3 linked regions of the Gloeocapsopsis sp. IPPAS B-1203 genome follow. The protein of the gene in region 2 interacts with the protein of the main gene of each other region in a pairwise test. Links are inferred from orthologs where the notes say so. Each region holds a gene or a part of one and is shown on either strand. Other genes may lie near its edges.

The links.
Region 1: the proteins of secA (region 2) and secG interact in binary tests that used the Escherichia coli proteins (3 or more experiments, as listed by UniProt). The link is inferred for Gloeocapsopsis sp. IPPAS B-1203 from one-to-one orthologs.
Region 3: the proteins of secA (region 2) and CSQ79_RS20910 interact in binary tests that used the Escherichia coli proteins (3 or more experiments, as listed by UniProt). The link is inferred for Gloeocapsopsis sp. IPPAS B-1203 from one-to-one orthologs.

What each region holds. Positions count from the first base shown.
Region 1 is NZ_PEIG01000006.1:43,830-46,778, forward strand. Bases 60-2,847 are described here. They hold secG (preprotein translocase subunit SecG), read left to right. Parts: upstream 60-1,230; coding sequence 1,231-1,464; downstream 1,465-2,847. Other genes in these bases: gpmI (2,3-bisphosphoglycerate-independent phosphoglycerate mutase), read left to right, coding at 60-1,196; CSQ79_RS12015 (peptidase), read left to right, coding at 1,487-2,278; CSQ79_RS12020 (glycosyltransferase family 4 protein), read right to left, coding at 2,338-2,847. Also shown: more of gpmI, read left to right, coding at 1-59; more of CSQ79_RS12020, read right to left, coding at 2,848-2,949. UniProt on the Escherichia coli protein: Subunit of the protein translocation channel SecYEG. Overexpression of some hybrid proteins has been thought to jam the protein secretion apparatus resulting in cell death; while this may be true it also results in FtsH-mediated degradation of SecY.
Region 2 is NZ_PEIG01000023.1:29,104-32,609, reverse strand. Bases 111-3,455 are described here. They hold secA (preprotein translocase subunit SecA), read right to left. Parts: upstream 3,107-3,455; coding sequence 311-3,106; downstream 111-310. Other genes in these bases: CSQ79_RS25730 (hypothetical protein), read right to left, coding at 3,337-3,455; CSQ79_RS25740 (flippase), read right to left, coding at 111-127. Also shown: more of CSQ79_RS25740, read right to left, coding at 1-110; more of CSQ79_RS25730, read right to left, coding at 3,456-3,506. UniProt on the Escherichia coli protein: Required for protein export, interacts with the SecYEG preprotein conducting channel.
Region 3 is NZ_PEIG01000014.1:5,137-8,144, reverse strand. What follows is about bases 132-2,978. They hold CSQ79_RS20910 (acyl-CoA thioesterase), read left to right. Parts: upstream 132-1,271; coding sequence 1,272-1,685; downstream 1,686-2,978. Other genes in these bases: CSQ79_RS28265 (hypothetical protein), read left to right, coding at 2,909-2,978; CSQ79_RS20905 (Kelch repeat-containing protein), read right to left, coding at 1,696-2,688; gcvP (aminomethyl-transferring glycine dehydrogenase), read left to right, coding at 132-1,140. Also shown: more of gcvP, read left to right, coding at 1-131; more of CSQ79_RS28265, read left to right, coding at 2,979-3,008.

The sequences.
Region 1 (2,949 bases), on a different replicon or contig from region 2:
TTGACTTTGCTAAAGCCCAAGGCATGACTCAAGTATGTATTCATGCAATTACAGATGGTCGCGATACAATGCCCACAGAGGGTGTTGGTATCATTCAGTTGATTCAAGACTATACCGCAAGGATTGGTATCGGGGAAATTGTCACAATTAGCGGACGATATTACGCAATGGATCGCGATCGCCGTTGGGATCGAGTTAAACTTGCCTACGATGTGATGGCTCAAGATGGAGAAGGAGATGGTCGCTCTGCTCTTGAAATTTTACAAGCTTCCTACGATGCCGGAGTCACCGATGAGTTTGTCGTTCCTCATCGTGTAGCATCAGGAGCGGTAGCATCAGGTGATGGAGTTATCTTCTTCAATTTTCGTCCAGATCGAGCAAGACAACTTACCCAAGCCTTTGTTGCGCCAGAATTCGATGGCTTTGAGCGCAAAGAGAAGATTAAACCTTTATCCTTTGTCACATTTACGCAGTACGATCCTGAGCTATCAGTAGCGGTTGCTTTTACACCACAAAACTTGAACAATATCTTAGGGCAAGTAATCTCTGAACATGGGCTTAAACAATTTCGCACAGCAGAAACCGAAAAGTATGCCCACGTTACCTACTTCTTCAACGGTGGTTTAGAAGAACCATTTGCAGGCGAAGAGCGAGAACTTGTCATGAGTCCGATGGTAGCAACTTACGATCGCGCTCCGAGTATGTCAGCTGAAGCTGTGACTGATGTTGCTACTAATGCAATTAAACAAGGTATTTACTCCTTGGTGGTGATCAATTACGCTAATCCTGACATGGTGGGACACACAGGACAAATAGAAGCAACCGTCCAAGCACTAGAAACAGTTGATACTTGTTTAGGACGTTTGCTAGAAAGTATCAGTCAAGCAGGTGGCACTGCTATTGTCACAGCAGATCATGGCAATGCTGAATATATGCGAGATCCACAAGGCAATCCTTGGACGGCGCATACAACTAACCCCGTACCGCTGATCTTAATTGAAGGCGAACGAGCTAAAATACCAGGGTATGGTGGAGACGTCAGTTTGCGTAGCGGTGGTCGTTTGTGTGATATTGCTCCAACTATTTTGGACATACTCCAGCTACCGCAGCCATCCGAGATGACTGGACACTCGCTGCTAAAACCAGTTGGGGATCAGAATCAAAGAATACGTACTCCCGTGCAATCGGCTCTATAAAGCCCGTTAGTTTTTATTTTTGGAGTTGATCGGCATGACAGTTTACAACATTGTAGAAGTCCTCTGGGTAATATCTGCGATTGGTTTAACAGTTTTGGTACTGTTACATAGTCCCAAAGGAGATGGTATTGGTGCGATCGGCGGACAAGCACAATTATTTAGTAGCACTAAAAGCGCGGAAACTACCCTAAATCGCGTGACTTGGACACTTGCAGTACTTTTTCTGAGTTTCACTGTTGTTCTTAGTGCTAATTGGTTAACTCAGTAACCTAGTTGCATTGATTTTATTAATGCGAATCAAGTCTGTTTTACGGCAGATTTTTATGTGGGGATTAGCTGCGATCGCAGCACTGTTAGTTGTTTTACACGGCAATAGTGTTGGTAGTAATTCATTGGTTATCGCAGCGGAAACACCTCAATCGCAACACAGTGAATCAGTAATTTTACCACCTTCAAAGCCACATCCTCTTCCCGCTACCTTAGCTCAGTGGTACGATCAAACTAATAGTGATGATTACTTTCTAGAAGTTAAACCAACAAAAATTGGTTACTTGATCTGGTCGCAATTTCCAATTAAGGTTTATATCCAACAACCACAACTAGAAAGTAGCGATGCAGATATCTTACAAAGCTGGGCGAATGAAGTTTTACAGGCAATTCAAGAGTGGAGCGTCTATCTACCTTTGCAAGTGATAGCACAACCCGAAGGCGCTGACATCAAAATTATGCGCTCATCTCCTCCATTAAGAATAGCCCCTAATCAAATGCCACGAGCACGTTCTGCAGAAACAAGCTACGAGTTTTACATTAACAGCAACAACTTGCTATCACATCGTTGCTCTATTTTACTTAGTCCTAGTCAAGCAGGTCAGTATCTTCAAGCGGCAGCACGGCATGAGTTTGGTCATGCCTTAGGAATTTGGGGACATAGTTCATTACAAAGTGATGCTTTATACTTTGCTCAAGTACGCAATCCTCCCCTAATCTCTGCTAGAGATGCGAACACGCTCAAGCGTATCTATGAACAACCAACACAATTAGGATGGTCATTACAGAGACATAGAGCTGATATCAACTCGTAATACTCTCTTCTCCTCTGTCCTACTTCTTCACCCTACGGGCAAAGCACCACCTTGCCCCTCTATGCTCCGCGACTCAAATGAAAATGTTGTTGCTCCAAAACTTGAGCATACAGCTTTTCTAACTGAGTAATGTTCTGGCTAAGCGTATAGCGTTCTACAACTCGCTGACGTGCTTTGTCACCTAATAAAGTGGTTAACTCAGGATGGTCTTGAAAAAGTGGCAGCAAGGTTCGTAGCTGCGATTCTACCCGACGTGGAGTGAGAATAACACCAGCACCAGCTTCTAAAACTTCTCCATCTGCACCAACATCAGTCGCTAAGCAAGCAACACCGCAAGCCATAGCCTCTAGTAGAGAAATCGAAAGTCCTTCGACCAAGGATGGCAAAATAAATACGTCACAACCTCGGAGAATTTCAATTCGCTGTTCTTCTTCTGCAATAAAACCAAGCCAATGAATCCCATGTTCAGGACCATAGAATGGTTCTAGCGAAGGTGTTAAAGGACCATCACCCACAATGAGCAATTTACTCTGTGGATGCATTTCTGAATACTTCCAGGCGCGTAGCAGTGGCTCTACATTCTTCTCTGGAGCAAGGCGACCTTGGTAAATAAATAAACGCTTGGCGTTGAACCTTGCTTTGATTTTCGATGAGCCAGGAGAGTATTTATG
Region 2 (3,506 bases):
TTTGGGATGCATAGATTGTGCCAATACTAATAATTTGCACACTGAGTGCTACTCCCGCACCGCGTACTAGCGTTATCAGCAAGTCAGGCTGACGTTTTATCCACAATTTAAGACGCAATTTAGGCATTTCTCAGATAAAAGTGAACACAAGATGCCCATCCCACAGTGATTTGATGTTTTTTTTGTAGGGTAGGCTTCTAGCCTGCCTATGCCGTAACAAGAAAACCCACGTTAGTGGGCTGCTAAAAAATATGCCTGTTAAGGACTCACAATATTTAAAGGTTTGAGAACACCTAACACATTGATACAATCAAACCATTCCTGATGGCGCTTGCATCGCTGGTTGAACTTGCGGCTGGAATTGGAACAAGGAGTATACCACATTTCGGCGAATATTAGTCATCATATCCAAAAACAACTCATATCCTTCGCTCTTGTACTCAATTAATGGATCTTTTTGTCCATAACCGCGCAATCCTACCGATTCGCGCAACGCATCCATTTGTTGTAAATGTTCGCGCCACAAAGTATCAATCTGCTGCAAAATAAAGAATCGCTCAGCTTGACGCATTAATCCTGGTTGAATTTGATCGACCTGTGCTTCCTTAACATCATACGCAATTCGTACTTGCTCGTGAAGGAAAGTTTTAATTTCACTTACCGAAAGATCTTCCATCTGATTCGGTTCTAAATCAGCCAGAAGATAAACAAATTCTTTGACCTTGCTCACCAAATTTGTCAGATCCCACTCTTCTGATGGCAAATCGGGATTAATATAATAATCCACAATTTCATCCATCGTTTTTTCGGCGTACTTAATCACCAACTCTTTCAAGTCCAAACCTTCAAGAACGCGGCGACGTTCAGCATAAATTGCTCGACGCTGGTTATTCATCACCTCGTCGTACTCAAACACCTGCTTACGGATGTCGTAGTAGTACGTTTCGACTTTCTTTTGCGCGCCTTCTAAACTGCGAGTCAGCATCTTAGACTCAATGGGCATATCTTCTTCAACCTTAAAGGCACTCATCAAGCCCGCAACGCGATCGCCGCCAAAAATCCGCAGTAAGTTATCTTCCAAACTCAAGAAAAAGCGCGTCGAACCAGGGTCGCCTTGTCTTCCGGCGCGTCCCCGCAATTGGTTATCAATACGGCGTGACTCGTGACGTTCCGTTCCAATGACATGCAAGCCACCAAGTTGCACAACCTCATCATGTTCGCGGGATGTAAATTGCTCGTATTCGCGTAACAGAGCATTATAAACTTCTCGCAGCTTTTGAATCACAGGATCGTCAGTCGGCGCTTTTTCTGCTGCAACTGCGACTTTATCTTCAGCCGCGAGTTCAGGTAAACTGCGCTCGCCATACTCTCTTACAGCAAATTCTACTGCTGTTTTCAGTTGTTGCTCCAATTCCCGCGATAGCTGAGTTGGGAAAATCTGCGGTGAGGCTTTCCATGTTTTGACTTTCTTGCCAGGAACAAAACCTTGACCGCTACCACTACTTGATGCGGGTAAACCTGATGCTCTTTCTACTGCAAAAATATCTTCATCTTCGGGTTGCACAATCCGAGGCATAAAGTATTCGCGCAGCTTAAGTCGTGCCATGTAATCCGCATTACCACCGAGAATAATATCGGTTCCGCGACCCGCCATGTTTGTTGCAATTGTGACAGCGCCTTTACGACCAGCTTGGGCTACAATTTCCGACTCGCGTTCGACGTTCTCCGGTCGGGCATTGAGTAAGTTGTGCGGTACGTTACGTTGACTTAATAAGGCACTGAGATATTCCGATTTTTCGACACTTGTGGTTCCTACTAAAACAGGGCGACCTTGTTCGTGCATTTCGGTACATTCTTCGGCGATCGCCTGCCACTTACCTCGTTCTGTTTTATATACCACGTCAGATACGTCTTGACGTCTGGTAGGACGATTTGTCGGAATAATCGTCACTTCTAACTTATAAATTCTTTCAAACTCTGCTTCCTCTGTTTTTGCTGTTCCGGTCATCCCTGCTAATTTGGGATACAGCAAAAACAAGTTTTGATAAGTAATTGTTGCTAAAGTTTGTGTTTCTGGTTGAATTTCAACTCTTTCTTTTGCTTCGATTGCTTGGTGTAGTCCATCACTCCAGCGCCTTCCTGGAAGAACTCGTCCTGTGAACTCATCCACAATTATGACTTCATCATTACGGACAATATATTTAACGTCTTTGACGAACAGTTCTTTTGCCTTAAGTGCGTTAAAGATGTAGTGTGCCCAAGGGTCGTTAGGATCGTATAAATCTTTAACTTGCAGCATTTCTTCTGCTGCTGCGAAACCTTCATCCGTTAAAATGACGTTGTGAGCTTTTTCATCAACTTCGTAGTGTTCCTCTTTTTGTAGCGCAGCAGCGACTTGGGCGGCTTGCAAATATTTTTCTGTTGGACGTTCAACTTGTCCAGAAATAATCAGAGGCGTCCGTGCTTCGTCTACGAGAATTGAATCAACTTCGTCAATCACACAGTAGTTAAAAGGACGTTGTACAACTTCCTGAATGGAAGAAGCCATATTATCGCGCAAGTAGTCAAAGCCTACCTCGCTGTTTGTGACATAGGTAATATCGCAATCATAGTTTTTCTTGCGTTCTGATGGTCCCATTCCTGCTTGAATCAAGCCGACACTCAGCCCCAAGAAACGATGAATTTGACCCATCCACTCAGCGTCACGGCGTGCCAAGTAGTCGTTAACTGTAACAATATGTACGCCTTTTCCTGAAATGGCATTGAGGTAAGCAGGAAGCGTTGATACCAACGTTTTGCCTTCTCCAGTTTTCATTTCGGCGATCTGACCTTGATGTAGGATTGTTCCACCGAGAATTTGTACATCAAAGTGACGCATTCCTAGCACTCGTCTTCCCGCTTCTCGCACTACTGCAAAAGCTTCTGGCAGCAGATCGTCCAAGGTTTCGCCTTTATCCAACCGCTGCTTAAACTCTGCTGTTTTGCTACTAAGTTGCTGATCGGAAAGTGCTTGAATGTCTTCCTCAAGGAGGTTGACTTCTGTAACGTAAGGCTGGAATTTTTTGAGCTTACGAGCGTTAGGGTCGCCCAGCAAGTTTTTCAGCATGGCAGGTAAAGGAAACTTTAGAAATTATTCTGATTTTTGAGCATAAAGATGGAGTTAGCAAACTGCAAGCACTTGATTTTTGATTGAATACACGTCTACAAGTGAATTACAGCTAAAAACTCAAACATCTTATTAGTCTGTCTTGGCTAGATGCTCTAAGTTTAGACTATATCCATCGTATCATCTTGCTCTCAGGAAGGGTGGCAATTAAGGTGCGGATCGCCCTGCAACTAAAATCGAATTCCTACTTGACCGTTGACTCCCCGAACTGAGTTATAGCCAACACCGACAACTAAGTTACTAGCTGTGTCTACCTGTAAACCACCCGACAAAGCTATACCTTGATCGTCAGAATATAAACCAATACCAACGTAAGGAGAAATCACAGGTAAACCAAAAA
Region 3 (3,008 bases), on a different replicon or contig from region 2:
GTGATCCGTCAATATCACGAAAGTCGCGGTGAAGCCCATCGAAATGTTTGTCTGATTCCAGAATCAGCCCACGGGACAAATCCCGCAAGTGCAGTGATGGCGGGGATGAAAGTCGTGGCGATCGCTTGTGACAAACAAGGCAATATTGACATTAATGATCTGCAAGCAAAAGCTGAAAAACACAGTCACGAACTTGCGGCTTTGATGGTGACGTATCCTTCAACACATGGTGTTTTTGAAGCACAAATTAAGGATATTTGCGCGATTATCCACGCCCACGGCGGGCAAGTTTACATGGATGGGGCAAATATGAACGCCCAAGTCGGAATTTGTCGTCCTGGCGATTATGGTGCGGATGTGTGTCACTTGAACTTACACAAAACTTTCTGTATTCCCCATGGTGGCGGTGGTCCAGGAATGGGACCAATCGGAGTTGCAGCGCATCTTATTGCGTTTTTACCAGGACATCCGGTGGTGGAGATTGGTGATGAACAAAGTATCGGGGCGATCGCTGCCGCGCCTTGGGGTAGTGCCAGTATTTTACCGATTTCCTGGATGTATATTACGCTGATGGGTGCGGCAGGACTAACGCAAGCAACTAAAGTCGCGATTCTCAATGCGAATTACATTGCCCACCGCTTAGAACCTTACTACCCAGTGTTATATAAGGGCAAATCAGGCTTAGTTGCGCACGAGTGTATTTTAGATTTGCGATCGCTCAAGAAATCTGCCGGAATTGAGGTAGACGACATTGCCAAGCGTTTAATGGATTACGGCTTCCACGCGCCTACAGTTTCTTGGCCTGTTGCTGGCACAATGATGGTAGAACCAACAGAAAGTGAATCAAAAGCAGAATTGGATCGCTTTTGTGAGGCAATGATTCAAATTCGCCAAGAAATTGCGGCAATTGAGGCAGGTAAGGTAGATATGCAGGATAATGTTTTGAAAAATGCCCCGCATACTGCTGAGACTTTGATTGCTGCTGATTGGCAACACTCTTACTCCCGCGAACAAGCTGCTTATCCAACACCACAAACTCGCGAACACAAATTCTGGACTACTGTTGGACGCATTGATAATGCTTATGGCGATCGCAATTTCGTCTGCTCGTGTTTACCAATGGAAGCGTATAGTGAGTAATTAGTGGATAGTGGTTAGTGAGTAGTGTTGAATGTTGAGGTTAACACTTCATGACTCTCTTAAACTCAACACTTCTGACTCATAACTTTCCGTCTCCTCTGTCCCTCGCCCCTCGCCCCTTGCCCCTCATTATGCAACCATTTACAACACAGCTAAGGGTACGTCATTATGAAATGGATGCTCTGGGTCATGTCAATAACTCAGTCTATCAACATTACCTCGAACAAGCCGCGATTGAACATTTAGAACATCTTGGTTTTTCTTTAGATGTTTATCGTCAACTCGGTGGTGTTTTTGTGATGCGCCGGATTGAGATTGATTACCTTCGTCCGGCGATCGCTGGTGACACTCTAGAAGTCCGTACTTGGTTGCAAGAAATGCGCGGTACGCGTGCGATTCGGCGCTATGAAATTCGCAAGCATGGCAACGACCACTTATTAGTGACAGCTGAAGCTTTATGGGTATGGGTAGACTCAATGACAATGCGCCCTAGACCAATTCCTGACGTGTTATTAGATGCTTTTGTGCAAATGCAACATTCTTGAAGGAATTTTCCTAATTTACCAGCTGAAATCTACCTCGGTACACTGTTTTGTTGAAAGCTGGAGCGCCTGAAGAATAGTAGATATTACCGTTGATAAAACCACTAACTCCTGAGTGGCGTTTAGTAGGTAATGGCGTTAACTCACGCCATGAATTTGTTTTAGGATTATACACTGTTACCTGATTAACTGCCATCTCGTGTTTAACTTCGCCACCCACTAAATATATTTCTCCATTAACGACAAAAGTTGCAGCCCCAATATGACTACGACCTTGTGGTAGATTAGCCACTTTCGCCCACTGCTGAGTTGCAGGATTCCAAGCATGGACGGTATTTTGTGTCGTTAAGTAGTCATCATAACTATGCTGCCCGCCGATCGCATAAATCTTGCCGTTGACAATTGCATCTCCTAAGTGCGAGCGCGGATTGGGTAAAGGCGCTGCTGGTTGCCAATTAGCAGCGAGATTGTTAAGCTTTAGTACCCAATGATTGCCACGGTCAATTCTATTAAGATCTGCTCCACCGAAGAAGTGCAATTCCCCTTTCAAATTACTAAATCCACCGCTCCCTCTAGCTTGTGGTAATGGTGGCATTTCAGACCAGGTATTTGTTGCAATGTTGTAGCGTAAAACTTTTCTTGTCGCAAATAACTGTCCACCTTCAGGCTTACCAACATACCCACCTGCTAGGTAAATATTTCCTGGGTCGGCTGCAACTCCTGCGTGCGTGATTCTTACTGGTATATCTGCAAGTCGCTGCCACGTATTTGTTGCTGGATCGTATACATCCGCGCGATTTGTTGGTCTCCAATTAGAAGTATATCCGCCCAATTGATATAATTTACCACCGACTACTGCACTCATTGCCTCTCCAGTTCCCACCGGAGAAGGTGCAACCGTAGTCCATTTAATTTCAGTTGCAGCTAAAGATTTAACTGTAGTGAATACTACAAAAATAATTATGATAAATGCTAATATTGTAGACTGTTTTTTAAAGTAACGCATTATAGTCTGTCACTGAGTTTTTACAGAAATTATAGATATTTTTACTGCTATATTAGATTGCTCTTAAGTTAAGAATAGGTAAATAAGGTCTTGAAAAGTTATGGTAAATAGTTAAAGCATAAATAAGTGTTTGGACAAAACGCATTATCTTTAACTAATAGCTATGCAAGCTTTTATCTTTATACCTAATAAGCGCTATTAACGCTAAAGTTTCTCTTTATTGAGGCAACAAGACAATGTTGTCCTATATATTCAGTTACCTAAATTTTTAGGCGAACATCATCAAGCTTCAGGTATATCGCAGTTGTTACGCGATCGCC